One region of the Neorhizobium descurainiae genome, then DNA from elsewhere that is predicted to be linked to it. Evidence: riboswitches for the same ligand, from Rfam matches in the RefSeq annotation. Region 1 holds a riboswitch; each other region holds the start of a gene.
The links. A riboswitch is a leader RNA that binds a small molecule or an ion and turns the genes downstream of it on or off. The one in region 1 is predicted to bind thiamine pyrophosphate.

Region 1 (3,244 bases):
CGGACATGCCGAGCTGCGACCGGATGATCTCCTGCACGTCAGTCCCGCGCGCCGAAGCCTGGCGCACATGGCTTTTCCTTGCGGCAAAGTAATGGAGCCTGAATTGGCCGCGCAGTTCCGGCGCATACCGTTCCTGCTGCCAGAACGTCATGCCCTGCCGGCTTTTCGGCGTCGGATGCTGCCAATGGCCGAAGACGAGCGACTGCTCCGCCTCGATGAAATGTCCTTCGTCCTGCGGGATGGGAGAGGCTTTCTCGATATAGAGCGCCATCTGCTGGTAGCTGTCGAGAACGCGCATCAGAAGCTCGAGCTCGAACGTGCGCAGGGCATCGGTCCGGCCGTCTTCCATCTGCCGGTAGGCCTCATGGATGAGGAGGTGGAGGGCCGACATCGGCTCGGCCTGCCGCCAGGCGGCATCGGAGACCGCCCGCAGCCACAGCCTGCCGAAATGCTGCGGCCCGCAAAGGGAGGAGGAGAGGATTTCCACCCGCAGCAGCGTCTGCTGCCGCGGCAGGGACCATTCGATGCATTCGACCGATCCGGCAGGAATTCGATGCACGACCGGCGTGCCGGGATTGACCTCCCGCAGGTAGCAGTTTGCAAAACTCTGGAACGTGGCAGCTTCGGCGGCTTGCCTGGACGATTGCATGATCTCCATCCCCGGCACGCGATACAAAGGATCGCGCAATTGCTCGTCTGTTTCGGCTTCGATGACGGAGAGCGGTCGTAACCTTCCCGCTCACCATCGGTACCGGCACGTCTGTGCCGCTGATCGGGTTGGGCTCTAGGTGACCGGTTTCGGTGAGAAGGATTTTCGATCGGCGAAAGGCACGAACATTGCCTCGCGCGGCGGCAAATGGAGTTGATGTCTCATGGAAGCGAACTCGTCTTAACCCGTCTATGTCGTCCTGGATGCGCTCCGAAGCCAAAGACGACGAGCTCGCGATCTTTTTTCATCACATTCGAATTTTGCCGAAATTTTCCATCCGGCCTCGGAGAAGGCGCATATCCGCCGGGCAATCTCTCCTTTTGGCGCGCGGGTGAATGGCCGGGCGGCCCTTCCGGCTCGTACCCATTGACAGGTTCTCGGAAAACCGACAGTTTCGGGGAATTCCGAGGGGGGCATCCTACGATGCTGAGATGGCGGTGAGCCGGACCCTTGAACCTGATCCGGGTCATGCCGGCGTAGGAACGGAAACAGACGTCACCAGACGGCACTTTCTCTTCTCCGCTTCACCTGGATCTCCGTGATTGGCACATCTGGAGATCGACCGATGACACATATGCATCTTTCCCCCGTCGGACATTCGCCGGCCGCCAGCAGCCGCGCCTGACAAACCCATGCGCGCCTCCCATGCGGCCGTCGGGCTTGCCGTGCTCCTTGCCCTCTGGCAGGCCGGCGTCTCGGTCTTCTCTCCGCCCCGTTACATCCTGCCGTCGCCGGTTGCGGTGGTCTCCGCACTCCTGCGCCAGCCGGGCTTCCTGCTGGAAAACAGCGCCGTCACGCTGACGGAGATCGCGCTGGGGCTCGCGATCGGCTCCGTGCTCGGCATCGCCATCGCCTTCGGCGTGGCGGCGCTGCCGCGGCTGGGCCGTCTCGTCTGGCCGATGGTCCTCGTCGTCCAGGCATTTCCCGTCTTCGTGCTGGCGCCGATCCTCGTTCTCTGGCTCGGCTTCGGCCTCGCCTCGAAGGTGGCGATGACGACCATCATCATCTTCTTTCCCGTCGCCTCCGCGTTTGCGGACGGCCTGCGCCGCACCGACCGGGAAATCCTCGACGCCGTCTCGCTGGAGGGCGCGACGCACTGGCAGACGCTGGTGCGGGTGCGCGTGCCGCTGGCGATCCCCCATCTCGTATCCGGCCTCCGGGTCGCCGCGCCGCTGGCGCCGCTCGGCGCCGTCGTCGGCGAGTGGGTCGGGGCCTCCGGCGGCCTCGGCTTCGTGATGGTCCAGGCCAATGCCCGCATGCAGACCGATACCGTATTCGCGGCAATGACGGTGCTTGCCGGCCTCACACTCGTTCTCAGGCTTCTCGTCGACCGGCTGACGGCGAACCTCGCCCCATGGGCCAGCGAAGCCGATCCCGTGTCCCCGTTCACATCAAGGAGTAACTCCCCATCATGATCCGCATCCTTTTCGCCTCCTTCATCGCGCTCGCGGGCGCGCTTGCGCCCGTTCCGTCGCAGGCGACCGACAAGCTCACCGTGCTTCTGGAATGGTTCGTCAATCCGGACCATGCGCCGATGGTGATCGCCCGGGAGCAGGGGCTGTTTGCCGCAGCCGGGCTCGACGTCGAACTCGTGCCGCCTTCCGATCCCTCCGCCGTGCCGCGCCTCGTCTCCGCCGGCCAGGCGGATATCGGCGTCCATTACCAGCCCAATCTCTATCTCGATCACGAAGCAGGCCTGCCGCTCGTCCGCTTCGGCACGCTCGTCGAGACGCCGCTCAACACCGTGACCGTGCTGGCGGACGGACCGATCAGGAGCCTCAAGGACTTGAAGGGCAAGAAGGTCGGTTTCTCGGTCACCGGCTTCGAGGACGCCATGCTGAAGCGGATGCTGGCCTCCGAAGGTCTGAGCAACGACGACGTGGAACTGATCAACGTCAATTTCTCGCTCTCTCCCTCGCTGATCGGCGGCAAGGTGGATGCGACGCTTGGCGGATTCCGCAATTTCGAGCTGACGCAGATGAAGCTGGAAGGCCATCAGGGGCGCGCCTTCTTCCCGGAAGAGCACGGCGTTCCGGCCTATGACGAGCTGATCTTCGTCACCCGCCGCGACCTTGCGGAAGACAGCAGGTTGCCGCGGTTCCTGGCGACCGTGGAACAGGCTTCGATCTTCATCACCAACCATCCGCAGGAGGCGTGGCAGCTTTTCATCAAGGCCTATCCCAACCTCGACGACGAACTGAACCGCACGGCCTTCTTCGATACGCTGCCACGCTTCGCCAAGCGCCCGGCCGCCCTCGATCGAGCGCGCTACGCCCGCTTCGGCGCGTTCATGCAGGAGATGGGGCTGATCAAGACCGCGCCGTCCCCGGAGGAGATCGCCATCGAAATCCATTGAGCGGAATGGCGAATGACAATGTGCGAGGCGGCGCGGTTCGCCTCGCATACCGGCAGCAGACATGCATTCTTTATTGTTCTGGATTGCCTATCACAGAGGCTGAACTTCCGATTGGACGCCAATCAGCATCGCCGACATCCTTGCGCTCGTGCAAACGTCGAACACGGGCCGCAAGATGA
Region 2 (3,244 bases), on a different contig from region 1:
GCCAGGGCCACGGGAATTGCGAAAGCGACCGACAATGCTGTCGAAAGCGCAGCCTGCCACAGGGTGAAGCGCAGGATGCGCCAGGTATAGGCTGTGAAGAGCCGCGTCTGGGCAGTCTCCATGTCCCAGGAAAGCAGGGCTATGATCGGCGCGCCGACGAAAAGGGTGATGCCGAAGAGGCTCATCAGGCCCCAGGCAATTCCCCGTTTCCGCTCGGCGTGCGTCAGCAAAATCGAGACCTTAGTTCATGCTCATGGCGGTGAGCCATTCGTCGATCCAGGCCTGCCGGTTCCTGGCCACTTCATCCGAACCCATCAGGAAGGTCTTCTTGGGCTGCACCAGTTTGCCGAAAGCCGCCGGTAGCGGTTCGGATGTTTCGGCGGCAGGCATCATCCAGTTGGTGGTCGGAATAACATCCTGGAATTCGGGGGAGATCATGAACTTCAGGAACTGCCTTGCGAGATCCTTGTCGGCGGACTGCTTGAGCATGCCGCCCACCTCGATCTGGATGTAGTGGCCTTCCGAGAAGGATGCTGCCTGATAACGGTCGGTCTTTTCCTCGACCATATGGTAGGCGGGAGAGGTCGTATAGGAGAAGACCATCGGCACTTCGCCCTTGGTGAAGAGGCCATAGGCTTCCGACCAGCCGGGCGTCACCGTCAGCACGCGGTTCCTGAGTTTCGCCCAGGCTTCCGGTGCCTGGTCGCCATAGACGGACTTCATCCAGAGCAGCAGGCCGAGGCCCGGGGTCGAGGTGCGCGGATCTTCGATGGCGATCTTCTGCGCAGGATCGCCTTCCACGAGCTCCTTCAGGCTCTTCGGCGGGTTCTTCATGACCTCGGTATCGTAAACCACGGCGAAATGCCCGTAGTCGTACGGGATGAAGGTGTCGTCGCTATAGTTGCCCGGAACTTTGACCGCGGAGGTGTCGAGCCCGTGCGGTTCGAAAAGACCGGTCGCTTTCGCTTCCGAGATCAGGTTGGTGTCGAGGCCGAGCGCGATGTCGGCATCCGTGCTTTGGCCTTCCAGCTTGAGGCGCGTGAGAAGTGCCACACCGTCGGCGACGCCGACGAAATTGAGCTTGCAGGCACAGGTCTTTTCGAAAGCTTCCTTGACCCTGGGACCCGGACCCCAGTCGGAAACGAAGCTCTCATAGGTATAGACGGTCAGCGTCTTTTCCTGAGCGTGAACGGATACGGAGGGAAAAAAGCCGGCTGCGGCCGCGAATATCGAAAGAACGATCCTGCGCATCAGCGCCTCCTTTATTTACGATAAGAGGAATAGGCGCTGATCATGAGCCGTCTAATCCCTCCGCCGGTGTTAACCGGATCAGGTTCCGCGGGTTGGCAAAGCCTCTCAGCCGCGTTTGGCGCGGCACCCCGTTAGAGCAGATCAGATGTAGCGGCGGCGCGATTGACTGGCAAGGGGTTGCGCGTCGCGGTCAGGCGGCGCTCATGTCCCACAGGGGGCGACATCGCTCAACCCGAGTTCCGCCGGAAGACCTTGAGCTCGCGTGGGACGATAGCCATGGCGCCCAAACGGTCCGCGATCGCATAGTCTATCGATTGTTCGAGCACCTTGGGCGGAACCGGCTTTGTCAGAACGCCGAGAAAGCCCTTCTCGCCGTCTTCGATGTCTTCGGGATTTCCGGTCATGAAGATCACGGTTACGCCATATTGCTCGGCGAGTTGCCGGCCGATAGCCGGTCCGGTTCTGCCGTCTGCAAGATTGACGTCGATGATGGCGATGTCCGCGCGTGACGCCAATTCCAAAGCGTGCTTGCGGGCATTGGCAAAACCCGCCACCTTCAACCCCATGTGCTCAACGGTTTCGGCGATATCGAGGGCGATCAGAAACTCGTCCTCGACGATCAGGACCTGTTGATTCATTGCTTCCCTGGGCAGCCGACGACGCGGTACTTTTGTCAGCATTGGATGTCCCCATACGGTTTCCGGTTCCCAATTCGGGCCGATGACACCAGCCGGCGTTCGGCCCACGAATGCGGGTCGAACGGGGAGTGCGCGGGAATGTTCCGTTTTGCGACAGATCTCGTGCTCTAAACGGTTGTTATAGATAACAATCCGTTAACTCAGCCTTCCAGCTCTTCGCGCAGCATTTCAAGCTCGAGCCATTCCTCTTCCATCTTCGTCAGGCTTTCCCGCAGTTTCTCCATTTCCGCCGCGAGCTTGTTGAAGGCGGCGGGGTCCTTGGAGAAGAGGTGGGGATCCGCCATCTTCTTCTCGCGCGCGGCGATTTCCGCTTCAGCCTTGGCCATTTCCTTCGGCAGGGTTTCGAGCGCGAATTTCTGCTTGTAGGAGAGTTTTCCTTTGGTCTTCGCCGCTTCTGCAGCAGGAGCTGCGGCCTCTGTCTTCGGCTTTTCGGCTTTCTCTGCCCTGCGTCTTTCCTCCTGCGCGCCTTTCCGCTGGGCGAGCATGTCCGTGTAGCCGCCGGCATATTCGATCCAGTGGCCGTCGGGCGCCTCCGGATTGACAGGCGCGATCGTGGAGGTCACGGTACGGTCGAGAAAATCGCGGTCGTGGCTGACGAGGATGACGGTTCCGTTGTAGGCCGCGACGATCTCCTGCAAGAGGTCGAGCGTCTCGATGTCGAGGTCGTTCGTCGGTTCGTCGAGGATCAGCAGGTTCGAGGGTCTGGCCATGATGCGGGCGAGCATCAGCCGGGCGCGCTCGCCGCCCGACAGATTCCTGATCGGGGTGCGGATCTGCTCCGGCTGGAACAGGAAATCCTTCATGTAGCCTGCCACATGCCGCTGCTCGCCGTTGACAAGCAGCGTCTCGCCTCGGCCGTCCGTGAGATAATGGGAGAGCGTGTCTTCCGGGTTCAGGTCCTCCCGCTTCTGATCGAGTGTCGCGATCTCCAGATTGGTGCCGAGCTTCACCGTGCCGCTGTCCGGCGCGAGCTGACCCGTCAGCATCTTCAGAAGCGTCGTCTTGCCGGCGCCGTTCGGGCCGACGAGGCCGATCCGGTCGCCGCGGTGGACGCGGATCGAGAGGGGAGCGACGATCGGGCGATCGTAGGCCTTGCTGATGTTTTCGGCTTCGATCACCAGCTTGCCGGATTCGCGGCCTTCGGTGATCTCGGCCCGCACCGTACCCTGCGGCCCCTTGTGGCCCCGATAATTGGTGCGCATGGTCTGCAATTCGCCGAGACGGCGCATGTTGCGCTTGCGTCGCGCGGTGACGCCGTAGCGCAGCCAATGTTCCTCGCGCTCGATCGCCTTGCC
Region 3 (3,244 bases), on a different contig from region 1:
TGCCACCGATCGCCACAGCCGGCACGGGTGCTGCCGAGACAATACGGGCGAGGCCATCGAAACCGATCGGCTGCTTGTGGTCCGGCTTGGTGGCGGTGGCAAAGACCGGACCGATACCGACATAATCGATCACCGACGGGTCCACCCGCCGCGCCAGCTCTTCCGTTTCGACGGAGAGGCCGAGGATCATGTCGCGGCCGATGCGTTGTCGTGCCATCACCGCGACCATGTCGCTCTGGCCGACATGCACGCCGTCGGCCTCGATGGCGATTGCAGCGTCCACATCGTCGTTGACGATCAGCGGCACGCCGGTGCCGCGGAGCGCCGCCTTCAAGGCGCGGCCTGTCTCGATCATCTGCGCTATGTCGGCATGCTTGTCGCGGAGCTGCACGATCGTGGCGCCGCCTTCGACGGCGAGCCTGGCGGTTTCCACCATGCCGATCCCACTGCAGAGATCGGGATCGAGGACGAGATAGACGGAAAGGTCGAAGGTCTTCATGCAGCGGTGATCCTTGCCTTGGCGTCGAGCGTCTCGCCGGTCAGCGCCGCGAGATGGTCGAGGAAGAGAGGGGAGAAGGAGCCGGGGCCGGCGGCCGCTAGGGCGGCTTCCTCGCCAGCGACAGCGAACATCGCGAGCGCCGCGACCGTCGCCTCGAAGGGTCTGTCCGGGGCAGTCGCGGCGAAGGCGCCCGTGAGGCAGGTCAGCGAGCAGCCGAGCGCGGTGACGCGCGGCATCAGGGCCGAACCGCCCATGATGCGCGCCGAACGGTGGCCATCGGTGACGAAATCCACTTCGCCGGTGACGGCGACGATCGTGCCGTTCTGCTGAGCAAGGGCGACCGCCGCACCTTCCGCCGCATAGGTCGGGTCGCCGCTGTCCACGCCATGGCCGCTCGACCGGCTGCCGGCGAGCGCGATGATTTCGGAGGCGTTGCCGCGGATGATGGTAGGCCTCAATTCGAGGAGCTCGGCGGCGGCGGCGCGCCGATAACCGGTGGCGAAATGCGCGACCGGATCGAGCACCCAGGGCCTGCGGGCCTCGGTCGCGGCCTTCGCGGCCTCCTTCATGCCGGCCAGAAAATCCGGCGAGAGCGTGCCGATATTGATGGTGAGTGCCGCGGCGATGCGGGTAAATTCTCCGGCTTCCTCCCTCGTATGCACCATGGCGGGGGAGGCGCCGGCCGCCAGCATCACGTTCGCCGCGATGTTCATCGCCACGAAATTGGTGATGTTCTGCACGAGCGGGTTTTTCGCACGCATCGCCGTCAGCAATTGGCCGGAAGTCTCTATCGTCTGCATTTTCGCCTCGTTCGGCGGGGCAGACGCAGGGGCGTATCTGTTCGAAGGCCCGGACGACTCCCTCCGCCAGCATGATCTGGTTCAGGTTCAAAGGGTGCTTCTCAGCCCGGCTTTCGTCGGACGCCCCTGTCTGAGACTAGGCTTACAGCAAAGGTCATCGCTGCCGCCAGCAAATTTTTGAAAAAAGCTCTTGAAGCTAGAGCGGCTAGAGGTTGTAGGGAAATGTCTCGACCCGGAAGGAAGAGACGATGACAGCGACAAATCAGGCTCGGTACAAGGTTGGCGGCATGGATTGCGCGAGCTGCGCGACGAAGATCGATACGGCAGTGCGCCGCATGCCGGGCGTCGAGGACGTCTCGGTGTCTGTAGCGTCCAGCACGATGACGGTCAGCCATGACGGCACCAGCGATCTCGGTGCGATCGAGAAGAAAGTTGTTGGGCTGGGATATTCGCTGAGGGCGCTGGGGAAGAAGGCGCCTGCGGGCGACGCCGGCCACATGCACGACCGTCATCCTCATGACCACGACGGCGGGCACGATCATGGGGATGATCATTCCGCCCACCCCGAAAAAGGAGAAGGCCTGCACGGCCACGATCACGGGCCGATGGAAGGGCCGTGGTGGAAGAACGCCAAGGGGCGTCTGACTATTCTCGTCGGTTTGGCGCTGGCTGTTGCCTATGGGATCGGCCATCTGATCCCGGCTTATGATACCTATATCTTCACGGCTGCGATGCTGATCGGCCTCATTCCGATTGCCCGCCGGGCGATCATGGCAGCGCTCGCCGGGACGCCGTTCTCGATCGAGATGCTGATGACGATCGCCGCGGTCGGAGCGGTGATCATCAACGCGTCGGAGGAGGCTGCGGCCGTCGTCTTCCTCTTCCTTGTCGGCGAGCTGTTGGAAGGTGTGGCGGCCGGGCGGGCGCGTCAGAGCATCCGGGGCCTGACGGCGCTGGTGCCGAAGAACGCGCTCCTGGAAGTGAACGGCCGGACCGACGAGGTGCCGGCTGCAAGTCTTCGCGTCGGCTCGATCATCCTTGTCAGGCCCGGCGACCGGATTTCAGCCGACGGCGTCATCGTCGCCGGCGAAAGCACGGTGGACGAAGCGCCGGTAACGGGCGAAAGCACGCCTGTTGTCAAGGGGGTGGAGGACACGGTGTTTGCCGGCACGATCAACGGCGATGCGGCGCTTCGCGTGCGGGTCACGGCCGCCGCCGAAGACAACACGATCGCCCGCGTCGTGCGGCTTGTCGAGGAGGCGCAGGAGAAGAAGGCGCCGACTGAACGCTTCATCGACCGTTTCTCACGCTATTACACGCCGGGCGTCGTGGTCGTCGCGTCGCTTGTCGCCATCCTGCCGCCCCTCATCGCCGGCGCGAATTGGAACGAATGGATCTACAAGGGTCTCGCGATCCTCTTGATCGGCTGCCCCTGCGCGCTGGTCATCTCGACGCCTGCGGCGATCGCCGCCTCCCTTTCGTCGGGCGCCCGGCGTGGCCTTTTGATGAAGGGAGGCGCTGTGCTGGAAACCCTCGGCAGGTTGACGGTCGTGGCATTCGATAAGACAGGCACGCTGACCTCCGGCAAGCCGCAGGTGACGGATATCCTCGCTTTCAGTCGCAATGCCGAAGACGTGCTGCGCTATGCCGCAGCACTTGAGACCGGCTCCAGCCACCCATTGGCGCAAGCGATCCTTGCAAAGGCTGCAGATGAAGAGGTGGATATCCCAGCGGCGACAGATGCGAAGGCGCTGGGTGGCAAAGGTGTCACAGCGACCATCGAGGGCATGGACGTGTTTCTCGGCTCGCCAAAGGCTGCGGCCGAGCGGGTCTCCCTGCCGATGGCGCACTCGCGGCGGATCACCGGCCTCAACGACGAGGGCAAGACGGTCTCTATTCTGATTGTCGGCGGCGCACTTGCCGGGGCTATCGCCATGCGCGACGA

Region 2: another riboswitch for thiamine pyrophosphate. It lies ahead of thiB (thiamine ABC transporter substrate binding subunit); the one in region 1 lies ahead of ACMGE0_RS00985 (ABC transporter permease).
Region 3: another riboswitch for thiamine pyrophosphate. It lies ahead of thiM (hydroxyethylthiazole kinase); the one in region 1 lies ahead of ACMGE0_RS00985 (ABC transporter permease).

What each region holds. Positions count from the first base shown of each region.
Region 1 is NZ_JBLFFK010000001.1:207,594-210,837, forward strand. Features, by position in the region: gene ACMGE0_RS00980 (IucA/IucC family protein) at 1-649, opposite strand, end outside; TPP riboswitch at 1,107-1,209, shown strand; gene ACMGE0_RS00985 (ABC transporter permease) at 1,342-2,124, shown strand; gene ACMGE0_RS00990 (ABC transporter substrate-binding protein) at 2,121-3,065, shown strand.
Region 2 is NZ_JBLFFK010000004.1:248,757-252,000, reverse strand. Features, by position in the region: gene thiP (thiamine/thiamine pyrophosphate ABC transporter permease ThiP) at 1-230, opposite strand, end outside; gene thiB (thiamine ABC transporter substrate binding subunit) at 241-1,266, opposite strand; TPP riboswitch at 1,290-1,392, opposite strand; gene ACMGE0_RS10230 (response regulator) at 1,479-1,931, opposite strand; gene ACMGE0_RS10225 (ABC-F family ATP-binding cassette domain-containing protein) at 2,090-3,244, opposite strand, start outside.
Region 3 is NZ_JBLFFK010000009.1:82,476-85,719, reverse strand. Features, by position in the region: gene thiE (thiamine phosphate synthase) at 1-499, opposite strand, end outside; gene thiM (hydroxyethylthiazole kinase) at 496-1,299, opposite strand; TPP riboswitch at 1,341-1,437, opposite strand; gene ACMGE0_RS17115 (heavy metal translocating P-type ATPase) at 1,548-3,244, shown strand, end outside.